Linked DNA regions of Casimicrobium huifangae. The protein of the gene in region 2 binds, or shares a complex with, the protein of the main gene of each other region. Links are inferred from orthologs where the notes say so. Each region holds a gene or a part of one and is shown on either strand. Other genes may lie near its edges.

Region 1 (3,561 bases), 1.1 Mb from region 2 along the record:
GGTGAAACACTGCACGTTTTCACCGTAGCTGTCGTTCCACTGCATCGACACTTCAACGGTGATGCCATTCTTCTCGGCGCTGCAATAGAAGATGTTCTTGTGCAGAACGGTCTTCGCCTTGTTCATGTACTCGACGAAGCCCTTGATACCGCCGGAGTACGCGAAGTTTTCGCTCTTGCCGGTGCGCTGGTCGATCAGCTCGATCTTGACGCCGTGATTGAGGAACGAGAGCTCACGAATGCGCTTGGCCAGAATTTCAAAATGGTATTCAACCAGCTGGAACGTCTCGATTGAGGCAAGGAAATGCACCTCCGTGCCACGACGGTTGCGCGTTTCGCCGGTAATTTTGAGCGGCGCCACCGGTACGCCCTGGCGGAACTCCATCTCATGCACTTTGCCTTCGCGCCAGATCTTGAGCTTCAACCAGTCCGACAGCGCGTTCACCACCGAAACACCGACGCCGTGCAAACCACCGGACACTTTGTATGAGTTCTGGTCGAACTTGCCACCTGCGTGCAGCTCGGTCATCACAATCTCAGCCGCCGAGCGCTTCATCTCGTCGTCCTGCTTGATCGCCGTCGGGATACCGCGACCGTTGTCGGTGACCGATACCGAGTTATCGGCATGAATGATCACCTTGATGTCGTCGCAGTAGCCACCGAGCGCTTCGTCAATGGCGTTGTCGAGCACCTCGAACACCATGTGATGCAGGCCGGTGCCATCACCGGTGTCACCGATGTACATGCCGGGGCGCTTGCGGACGGCCTCCAGACCTTTCAGGATGCGGATCGAATCTTCGTTGTATTCAGCGGGCTTTTTATCGGTATCGGACATGAAACTTTTTCTGCTTTTGGTTTTCGTTTTCAGTAGGAGCGGCGCCGCCGCGACCTTCAACGAGGAATGAAGACATAGAGTCGCGGCAAAGCCGCTCCTGCAAACCCGCCATCGTCAGATGCGCATCGGCATCACCACGTATTTGAAGTCGGTACGACCGGGCACCGTAAACAGCGCGCTGGCCGAGGAATCCTGCAGCGCAATGGTGATTTCGTTTGACGACAGCGTCGCCAGCGCATCGAGCAGGTAGTTGATGTTGAAACCAATATCGACCGCAGCGCCTTCGTAGGCGACCTCGATTTCTTCTTCGGCTTCTTCCTGTTCGTTGTTGGTACAAGCGATCTTCAGCGCACCCGGATGCAAGCCGATGCGCACGCCACGGAAGCGCTCGTTCGACAGGATCGCCGCGCGCTGCAGCGTGTGCAGCAGCAGCAGACGATCCAGCGTGATGATCTTGCTGTGTGCGGTCGGAATCACGCGGTTGTAGTCGGGGAACTTGCCATCGATCACCTTGCTGGTGAGCTCGATGTTGCCGAAGCTGAAACGCACCTGATTGGCGAGGATGTCAATGGTGATGGGATCGTCGGTTTCGCCCAGCAGCTTGGAAAGCTCAATCACCGTCTTGCGCGGCACGATGATTTCCTGGCGGGTGAAGTTGCCTTCCACCGGCATCGTGGCATAGCTCAGGCGATGACCGTCGGTGGCCACGCAGACCAGCTGGTCCTTGTCGAGCACGAACAGCATGCCGTTCAGGTAGAAGCGGATGTCCTGTTGCGCCATGGCGAACTCAACCAGCCTGAGCGTCGCCTTGAGCAGCTTCTGCGGCAGCTTGAAGCTCTGCAACTGCTCCTGGCTCATGGTCAGGCGCGGATAGTCGGCGGCCGGCAGCGTCTGCAGGCTGAAGCGGCTCTTGCCGGCCTTCACCGCCATCTTGCTGTCCTTGGCGTCAATCGAGACCTCGCTGCTCTCGGGCAGCGCACGCAGCAGGTCCTGCAGCTTGCGGGCGGCCACCGTGGTCGACTGGTCGCCCGCCTCGGGCACTTCCACCTTGGCTGAAATCTGCAATTCGAGATCAGTGGCGATGGTGTTGAGCGTATTGCCCTTGTGCTCAAACAGCACATTGGCCAGGATCGGCAACGTCTGCCGACGTTCCACGATACCCGACACCGCCTGCAAGGGTTTCAACACCAGATCGCGAGGTATGTTCTTAAATTGCATATATACGTAACCCTATTTAATAGAAGACCAATGCGGCTGTGGGTAACTTGAAAACTCAAACAAAATCAAACTGTTACGACAAAAATTTGGCTGCGGGCGAGTGCTGTGGCAAGTGCGGATAATTTGTGGACGAGATTTTCGCGGACAATTTTTTGCACACTTATCCACAAACGATAGCCTTTCATCAACACGGTTTACTGGCGCCCTTTCATTCACTTTACTGCGTTCAGATTCCTCACCATCAACTGCGCAGTACTTGCAGCAGGAACGCGAAATCGTGCTGAATCTGAGGTGTGCTCTCGCGCAGGCTGGCGATTTGTCGGCAGGCGTGCAGCACCGTGGTGTGATCGCGGCCACCGAAGTTCTGTCCGATTTCCGGCAGTGACATTGGTGTCAGCTCTTTGGCCAGCGCCATCGCCATCTGCCGCGGCCGCGCCACGATGCGAGAGCGCTTCTTGGAGTGCATATCGCTGACCTTGATCTTGTAGTAGTCAGCAACTGTCTTCTGGATGTTCTCGATCGAGATCTGTCGTGACTGCACGGCCAGCAGGTCACGCAGCGCTTCCTTGGCTACCTGCGGCGTGATGGCGACATTGTGGAAGCCGGCATAGGCGATTACGCGCTTCAACCCGCCTTCCAGTTCACGTACGTTGGAGCGGATGTGTTTGGCGATGAAGAAGGCAACCTGCTCATCGAGCTCCACACCCACCTGCTTTGCTTTGGCAAGCAGGATCGCTACCCGCATCTCGGTCTCGGGCGGTTCAATCTGCACCGTGAGGCCCCAACTGAAGCGGCTCTTGAGCCGGTCTTCGATGCCTTCGATCTCTTTGGGATAGGTGTCGCAGGTGATGATTACCTGCTTCTTCGCTTCGGTCAGCGCATTGAACAGGTAGAAAAACTGTTCCTGCGTACTGCTCTTGTTGTTGAAGAACTGGATGTCGTCGATCAGCAGCAGATCGAGCGAGGCATAACTTTGCTTGAACGCATCCCACGCCTTGTGCTGATAGGCTTTAACGACGTCCGACACATAGCGTTCGGCATGGATGTAACGTACCCTGGCGGTCGGATGTTCACGCAGTAACTGGTTGCCAATCGCCTGCAGCAGATGCGTCTTGCCAAGGCCGACACCACCGTAGATGAACAGTGGGTTGTAGGCGTCACCCGGATTGCCGGCGACCTGCATGGCCGCGGCGCGAGCCAGTTGATTGGCCTTGCCGGTGACGAAGCTGTCGAAGGTGAAGCTTGAATTGAGTGTTGATTCGCGTGCCGCTGTGCCGGTGATCGCGCTGCCGCCACTGTCGGCCGCTGTCACGACAAGCGGCGTTTCCGGCACTGGCCCGGCGGTGACGGGTGAAGCTATTGATGCCGCGATGTTTGCCGGTGCAGTGCGTTCAGCAATTTTCTGGTGGCCATTGACCGCAGCGCTGGCAACGGCCAGGCGAACGGTGCGTGGCTCCGGAAAGTAGGCTGTCGCGAGCGAATCGATCGTGCTCAGGTAACGATCGCGCA
Region 2 (8,165 bases):
CCACACTAGAAAAGCGCTCGTTTTCTCACGTTAGAAGCGACGGCAAAGCTCAATGGACCAGACTGACTAAGCTAGTGTTCATGGGAGTTTCAAGGCAAAAGACATCATCGAGTGGGAGTAGCGACGAGTCTGGATTGCGTATTGACGCCCGGCTGATTACTGTATAAAAATACAGTTATTGGATTCTCTTCGAGTCCATCACTATCCGGGTTGGCGGGCGTATGCAGATATCAATTCCAGGCACTGGCGGTGACGACGGCATAGGTCAGACGGTAGTCCCGCGAAAGAATCGGCTGTTCTACGCCATTCGACCGGATGAACGAGCCGCGGAGTCGTCGATAGCGACAGCACTGTCGCTGAGGGAGCGGCATGGACTGCGAGGCAGGGTGTACCGCACCGACCGGCTCCACTTGACCTTGTGCACGTTTTACGAAGGCAAGACCCTACCTGCAGGGCTGATCGAACTTGCGAAACGCGCCGGCGATGCAATACAGGCACGGCCATTCGTAATTTCTCTTGACACGGCATTGAGCTTTGCTAGCAAACCTGTTGACCGGCCGCTGGTGTTGTCAGGTGTACGCGGAACGGTGGAATTGATCGGTTTCAGGCAGACAATTTTGCGCGACGCGATACGTGAGCACTTCCTTGGCGCGCTGCTGCAAGACCAATTTGTACCGCACATGACTGTTCTGTATGACGACCGGCTGGTGCGCCCGGAGTCAGTTGAACCGATAAGCTGGACTGCCACCGAACTGTTGTTGATTCACAGTCACGTTGGATTGACGCGACATGATGTGCTCGCCCGATGGCAGTTTGGCATGTAGTGAACTCAACAGGTGGCTACAGCTATTGTTCTGTCTTTTATCCGGCCCGCAACTTGGGCTGATAAGGTGGTTCCAACCGCAGCAGTACGTCGTAATAAGCACGCACGGATTCCACGTAGTCGACCGGCATGTTGCAGCGGCAGGGGCCCAGCTTGAACTGGGCGGCGACATCGGGCTTGGCAAGCATCGGCAGGTGGCGGCGCACGTCGGGCCACATGTCCGGGTTCTTCTTTGCGCGCTGGGTCAGGATACGGGCGTTTTCGATGTGACCGAGGCCGATGTTGTAGGCCGCCAGCGCCAGCCAGGTTTTGTCCGGCTCCTGGATGCGCGCAGCAAGGCCGTCGCGCTTGAGTTCCGAGAGATAGCGGGCACCACCGAGAATTGATGATCGCGGGTCGAGCCGGTCAACGTTGTAGCGCTTCGCGGTGTCCTCGGTGAACTGCATGATGCCACGGACACCGGTGGGCGACGTTGCATCCGCGTTCCAGTGTGATTCCTGATACGACACCGCAGCCAGTAACCGCCATTCGATGCCATACGTCTCCTGCGCCTGCTGGAACCACATGCGATAGCGTGGCAACACCGAGTTCACCCGTTCGCTGAAGATGTCGATGTCCATCGGCGACACCCGTTGCGGGAATCCAAAGTAGCGGTCAAGCACCCGCGCAATTTGCCCGTCACGCGTGATGCGTGTGAGAAATGCCTCGGCCTCGTCGCGCAGCTTCATGTCCTTGTGTGCAAACAGCCAGACGCGCGATAGCGCCGGCTGAACAGTGAATGCGCGTTGCGCATCGTAGTGGAAATGCCGGCTCGCGTTGAAGGTGTCCTCCTCGACGATGGCGTACTGCACGTCATCATCACCAACGGCCGCGATCAGGGCCTCGTCGTCGTGGCGCTCGTCTTCGACAAAGGTGATGCCAGCGTTGCGGCGACGGATTTCCGCCATCTGCGGGTGCGAAAAAATCCGCGAGCTGACCACCACGCGTTTTGGCAGCAGTTCGGCAAACGACTTGGGGGTGAACTTCTGCGGCGAATTGAGCAGCACCCAACCGCTCTCCTGGTAGCGCGCCCTGGTCGCGACCTCGGTGGCGCTCATGCCATCGGCCGAAACTCCCATCGTTACCACGTCAATCTCGCCGCGCATGAGCGCCAGCCGTGCTGCGTCGGGCGTGGGGTAGGTCTTCAGCGCAATCGAGCGGTGTTGCGTTTGTGCAAATGCACTGATCAGGTCGTATTCGAGCCCGGCAGCCTCGCCATTCGGGTCAACGTAATAGATCGTTGGATGCACCATCACACCAGCGCGCAGGGCATTGGGGTCGGCTGGCGTGCGCAGGCTGCCGCTCAGCGGCCGCGTCTCGGCCCAGTTCACCAGCTTGAACGGCAGCACCAGCGCAGCAGCAGCAGCCAGGACGGCCAGAATGATGCGGAAAAAGGACATGTCTCGTGTACGAACTTCCCGTTGCGCACTCGACGCGTGGCCCGCGAGTATAGGGGCTGGCAATCGGTACGTGCGGCTTGCAAAATCTCCGGGCAACTATAATTGGAGGTGGTGGGTCGCCCCGCATGTTCAAGCCGTGAATCTGGTCAGGTCCGGAAGGAAGCAGCCACAGCGGTGTAGGCAGTGCCGGGGGAACGGCTCACCACCTCTTTCTCCGGCGTCCGCATACGGGCGGATTGCGGCGTTGAATTTTTGGCGGGCCACTCGCCTATCGCGTCAGATATGTCTCGTGTCCCGCCAAAAATTCGCCTTGCACTCCATCCCGTCTGCGAACGCTGACATTTGGTTCGATCAGCTCTCCCCGCACGTTTGGAGCCAGTAGCCAAGTGTCCGCCTCTCTCGCCCTAGCCCGCAAATATCGCCCGCGCAATTTCTCCGAGTTGATGGGGCAGGAGCACGTGGTGCGCGCGCTGTCGCATGCACTGGAAACCGGGCGGCTGCATCAGGCGTATCTGCTCACCGGCACGCGCGGCGTGGGCAAGACGACCATCGCGCGGATCCTTGCGAAAACTCTGAATTGCGAAACTGGCGTTACTGCGACGCCTTGTGGCGTCTGCCAGACTTGCCAGGACATCGATGCCGGACGCTTTCCCGATCTCATCGAGCTTGATGCTGCGTCGAACACCGGCGTCGACAACATGCGCGAGATCATCGACAACGCGCGTTATGCGCCCACGGCCGGCCGCTACAAGGTGTACCTGATTGACGAGGTGCACATGCTGTCCAAGAGCGCCTTCAACTCAATGCTGAAGACGCTGGAAGAGCCGCCGGAGCACGTCAAGTTTGTACTGGCGACGACGGACCCACAGAAGATCCCGGTGACGGTGCTGTCGCGCTGTCTGCAGTTCGCGCTGAAGCAGTTCCCGCCCGAACGTGTGGCGGAGCAGTTGCACAAGGTGCTCTCGGCTGAGCAGGTGCCGTTTGACGCGCCCGCTTTGCGCCTGATCGGTGAGGCAGCGCAGGGCTCAATGCGCGATGCGCTCTCAATCACAGACCAGGCCATTGCGTTCGGGCACGGCAAGGTAGACGAGCAGCAGGTGCGCCAGATGCTCGGCAACGTGGATCGCGATTTTGTGTGGCGTGTGCTGGATGCCGTCGTTGCGCGCGACGCGGCGGCGCTAAACGCCGAGGTCGAGCGCTGCTTCGAGCACGGGCTCGCAGCGGACGACGCGCTGGCCCAGCTCGCCCGTGCGTTGCAGCGCATCGCCCTCGCGCAACCGGTACAGGCGAGCGTGGATGCGGCTGACCCGGATGCCGCGCAAATTCAGCGCCTTTCGCAAGCTTTGAGCGCGGAAGAAGTGCAGCTCTACTACCAGATCGCGCTGCACGGTCGCGACGATCTGCGCCTTGCACCCGACGAGCAGACGGCGCTGATGATGACGTTCTTGCGCTTGCTGGCGTTTGCGCCGTCGAATGGTGCGGAGCCCGTGCGCGAGGCGACGCCGGCAAATGTTGCACGGACCGAAACTCCCCTCGCCCCTCGTGGGAGAGGGGTTGCGGGAGAGGGGGCTGGTGCTTCGCCTTATCCAGCGTCGCACGCCTCGGCGCCGTCCCCCTCTCCCCAACCCTCCCCCACCGGCGGGGAGGGAGTAACGCGCACCGTCGACGCAACCCAGGCTTCCGCTCAAGTGACGTCGACAGGCTCTCCCATCCCGTCGGGCAGCGACGCCGCGCCTCGGCGCGACTTCGACGGTGACTGGCTCAAGCTGGTGAGCCTGCTGCCACTTGCTGCGATGGCGCGCGAGCTGGCGCGGCACAGCGTGCTGGCGAGCTGGGACAAGGGCCTGTTCAAGCTCGCATTGCCACAGGACAAGCGGCCTCTGGCGACGCAGAAGGAGCGCCTCGCTGGCACGCTCAGCGAGTATTTCGGCCGCGCCGTGAAGATCGAAATCGAATTGACGGACAACGTCGGCGAATCGGTCGCGGTGCGTGACAACCGTGTGCGTGACGAAAAGCAGGCCGCCGCCGAGGCCGCCTTCATGGCGGACCCGGCGGTGCAGGTGCTGCTCAGCGAAGGCGGCGGCCGCGTGCGCGCGGGTAGCATTCAGGCTACTGAGTCATGACGAGTGACGAGTGACGAAAAGCAGAGGTGGCGTCATCGCATTTCAGATGCACCTTTCGTCACTCGTCATTGCTAACTCGTCCTTTTTTCGGAGAAACAAATGCTAGGTAAAGGTGGAATGGCTGGCCTCATGCAGCAGGCGCAGCGCATGCAGGAAAACCTGAAAAAGGCGCAGGAAGAAATCCAGCGCATGGAAGTTGAGGGCCAGGCTGGTGCTGGCATGGTCAAGATCACCATGACCGGCAAGCACGACTGCAAGCGTGTGCAGATTGATGCCGGCGTGATGGATGACAAGGAAATGCTCGAAGATCTGATCACCGCCGCCATCAATGATGCCGCGAAAAAGATTGAACAAGTTTCCTCGGAGAAGATGGGCTCGCTCGCCGGTGGCATGGGGCTGCCGCCGGGCATGAAGTTGCCGTTCTAGACGGCAGGACGACGCTCGCCATGCTCGCCAGGACGTCGCGCGCTTCGCTTGCTAGGACGACGGCCAACGCTTCGCTTGGCCTAAGACGCGAGCACGGGGCGACATGCGGTCGGTTTTTCGGCCATCCAAGTCAAACAGCCAGCGGTCCAACTTTCGTGACCAATCCCTCCGCAACTGACGGGGCTAGCGGCAAACCTTGGCGTCCTAGGCCGAAGGCCGACGTCCTAGCAAGCGAAGCGCGCGCCGTCCTAGGGCGCGGCGCGCCCGTCGTCCTGCGCGCGGAGCGCGCATGAGTGCTCCTGTTTCGTTCAAGGCGCTCATCGACGCGCTGAAAGCCTTGCCCGGTATCGGCCCGCGGGCGGCACAGCGCATTGCATTTGAGCTGGTGCAGCACAAGCGCGACGCCGCGCTGAGGCTAGCGAAAGCGCTGGAAGGCGCGCTCGACAAGCTGGGCCATTGCGAGCGCTGCAACACGCTGTCGGAAACGCCGGTGTGCGCGGTCTGCGCCTCGTCACGGCGCGACGCCTCGCTGCTGTGCGTCGTCGAAACCCCAGCCGACCAGATCACGCTGGAGCAGAGCGGCGCCTTCAGCGGGCTCTACTTCGTGCTGCTCGGCCGCCTATCGCCGCTCGATGGCGTCGGCCCCGGCCAGATTCATCTCGAAAAGCTGGTCAACCGCGCCACCGACGGCACGGTCAAGGAAGTCATCCTCGCCACCAACTTCACCAACGAAGGCGAAGTCACCGCGCACGTCATCACCGAACTGCTCGAAGGCCAGGGCGTCAAGGTGTCGCGGCTGGCGCGCGGTATTCCGATTGGCAGCGAGCTGGAGTATGTGGATGCGGCGACGGTGGCGCAGGCGGTGAGGGAGAGGCGGTGAAACTTGCCCTACTGAAGGGCCTGCTTCCAGGCCTGGTTGTTTCACTAGTCTTCGCTACTTGGCTATTTTTCCGAACGGAGCAGTTTCGAGAGGGGCTTGTTTTCTCTTCACTGATGGGCGTTAGTTCATTCGCCGCACACAGCGTGGTCGCTGTAGTTTCTGTGGTGATAATTTGCAACACGCGCGCCACCAACACAGGTGCCGCACTGCGAATATCCATCGCACTTTGCACAGCGGTTGCGACAGCGCTTTTCTGCCTAGTGGTGTATTCGTGGGCACGATCGCTTGCCACCGATGCTGGGGCGACAAGGCTTCCCGTAAGCGCCGAAGAAGTTCGCTTTCTCAGTGCCACGGACTACCGTGTCGCGACGATTGCCTTGTGGTGCGGCGTGTTTGGTTCGCTGGCTTCAAGCACCTTCACTTCTGGCCAGGTTCGGCGTGATCTAGCTTGGTTCTTGGGGGGCGTTCTTTCGCTTGTTGCGCTGGCTGCGGTGCTAGTAACAGTGATGACCTCCTAGAGTCGTAGGGTGCCACGCGGTGTTCCGGAGAGGCGAAGCGCGTCAGGAGTCCTGCACCAGTCCGCCGCAGGCGCGCTCCAAAACGTTGGTTCGATGAACAAATACCTTGACGCGCTGCGCTGCTCAGGGCGACGACCCTTCACGCCAGTCACTGATCGCAACGAACTCGGCGGTCGATAAATCCTCTGCGCGGGCCGTTGGTTCGATACCGATGGCAGTCCACGCGTCGGCACTGACCCACGCGGCGAGACTCTTGCGGATCATCTTGCGTCGTTGGGTGAAGGCGGCGGTGACGATCTGCGCGAAGCGGGTTTCGTTGTTCGGTCGTAGCCTCTTACTGCCGAGCGGCGTGAGGCGAACGATCGACGAATCCACCGCCGGAATCGGGCGGAATGCGCCGGGTGGCACGTCGAAGCACTTTTCCACGCGATAGCGGTATTGCAGCATCACCGACAGCCGTCCGCGCTCGCCGCTGCCTTCGCTCGCCGCCATGCGGTCCACCACTTCCTTCTGCAGCATGAATGTCATGTCGCTGATGCGATCCTCAAACTCGCAAAGGCGAAACAGGATGGGTGTGGAGATGTTGTACGGCAGGTTACCCACCACACGCAGCTTCGCGTCCGCTGCCAGCGTTGCGAAATCGAATTCGAGCGCATCAGCCTCGTGTACGCGCAAACGGTCCCTCGGGAATTCGGCGGTGAGGCGGGCGACGAGGTCGCGGTCTATTTCCACCACGTCAAGGCTCGCCGCTTGTCCCGTGGCGCAGTGTGCATCCATCGCGGCCAGCAGTTCACGCGTCAGCGCCGCCTGACCGGGCCCGATCTCGACGATGCGCTGCTCGGGGCGCGGGTCGATGGCATCGACAATGCGCAGGATGTAGTGGCGATCCACCAGAAAGTTTTGCCCGAAGCGCTTGCGGGCCCGGTGGGGGGCGGTGGGTGCTTTGGTGTCACGCATGGCAGCAATCCGTGGCGGATGGCGCCGCATGTTCGAAAGCCTCTCCTGCAAAGCAGGGGAGGTGGCGCGCAGCGCCGGAGGGGTAACGTGCCAAGCCAACGCAAATGACCCCTCTGTCAGCTGCGCCGACATCTCCCCTGCCGCGCAGGGGAGACATGCATTGATAAGGATTCATGCGAGTTGGTCCAGTTCCGCCAGCACTCGAGGCAGCGCGTCGGTCATACCCCGATAGGCAACGATAGCCGGCGTCATCGAGCGCAGTGAGGCGGCAAGCTCTGCCGCACGGCCCGGTGCGGCCCGCAGCACGTGGAGCAGCGGGCTCATCAGCAGGCGGATGAAGAACACGGCACGTTCGAACTGCGGCAGCGGCCACGTTGTCTGCCGTTCGATGCGGAAGTACAGCCGCGGCAGCAATGGGGCAGGATCAGCAAGCGCTTCGCGCCACCACGCCGCGTTGTTCTCGGGGTGCTGGTCAAGGGCCGGATTCGGCACGATCAGCCAGACGTGGCGCAGCATTGGCTGCTTCATGAAGGCCATCGCCATCAGGTTCGGCCCGGCGGCCTGCAGCATCGCGTTGTCCGCCACCGGCTGGTGAATCGCCATGAAATCGAGACTCAGCTTCTCGCGCGGGTCCCAGCGGGAGGGGAAGCAGACGGAGAGGAATTCGGTGCGCAGGCTGCCGTCGGTCGCCTTTAGGATGACGAAGTCTTCCTGCAGCGAGAGCGCCGCGTCTGTTCCCCTCTCCCCTCGTGGGAGAGGGGCTGGGGGAGAGGGGGTGCGGTGAGCTGGAGTCACCGTTACTGGGACGCCGCCGTCCCCCTCTCCCCGACCCTCCCCCACCGGGGGGGAGGGGGCCAATCCCCTAATCGCTTCGAGTACGTCTTCGTTCGCGTCACCCACTGCTGCGCGATCGCCATGTGCCGCGATGACCTTGGCACGTTCGCGTTGATACACGTCGAACAGTTCGTCACGAATCAGAAGCGCAGGCGATGCCGCATC

What was found. The genes of interacting proteins can lie anywhere in the genome.
Region 1: the proteins of dnaX (region 2) and dnaN are in contact, whole or in part, in a cryo-EM structure (PDB 8GIZ), measured with the Escherichia coli proteins. The link is inferred for Casimicrobium huifangae from one-to-one orthologs.

The regions. Positions count from the first base shown.
Region 1 is NZ_CP041352.1:161-3,721, reverse strand. What follows is about bases 1-2,923. They hold dnaN (DNA polymerase III subunit beta), read right to left. Parts: upstream 2,053-2,923; coding sequence 949-2,052; downstream 1-948. Other genes in these bases: dnaA (chromosomal replication initiator protein DnaA), read right to left, coding at 2,294-2,923; gyrB (DNA topoisomerase (ATP-hydrolyzing) subunit B), read right to left, coding at 1-834. In the rest of the region: more of dnaA, read right to left, coding at 2,924-3,561. UniProt on the Escherichia coli protein: Confers DNA tethering and processivity to DNA polymerases and other proteins. Acts as a clamp, forming a ring around DNA (a reaction catalyzed by the clamp-loading complex) which diffuses in an ATP-independent manner freely and bidirectionally along dsDNA.
Region 2 is NZ_CP041352.1:1,125,152-1,133,316, forward strand. What follows is about bases 2,104-5,016. They hold dnaX (DNA polymerase III subunit gamma/tau), read left to right. Parts: upstream 2,104-2,648; coding sequence 2,649-4,385; downstream 4,386-5,016. Other genes in these bases: mltF (membrane-bound lytic murein transglycosylase MltF), read right to left, coding at 2,104-2,262; FKL89_RS05235 (YbaB/EbfC family nucleoid-associated protein), read left to right, coding at 4,485-4,811. In the rest of the region: FKL89_RS05215 (2'-5' RNA ligase family protein), read left to right, coding at 387-824; more of mltF, read right to left, coding at 862-2,103; recombination mediator RecR, read left to right, coding at 5,101-5,691; FKL89_RS05245 (hypothetical protein), read left to right, coding at 5,688-6,209; 16S rRNA (adenine(1518)-N(6)/adenine(1519)-N(6))-dimethyltransferase RsmA, read right to left, coding at 6,333-7,166; FKL89_RS05255 (heme-dependent oxidative N-demethylase subunit alpha family protein), read right to left, coding at 7,338-8,165. UniProt on the Escherichia coli protein: Part of the beta sliding clamp loading complex, which hydrolyzes ATP to load the beta clamp onto primed DNA to form the DNA replication pre-initiation complex.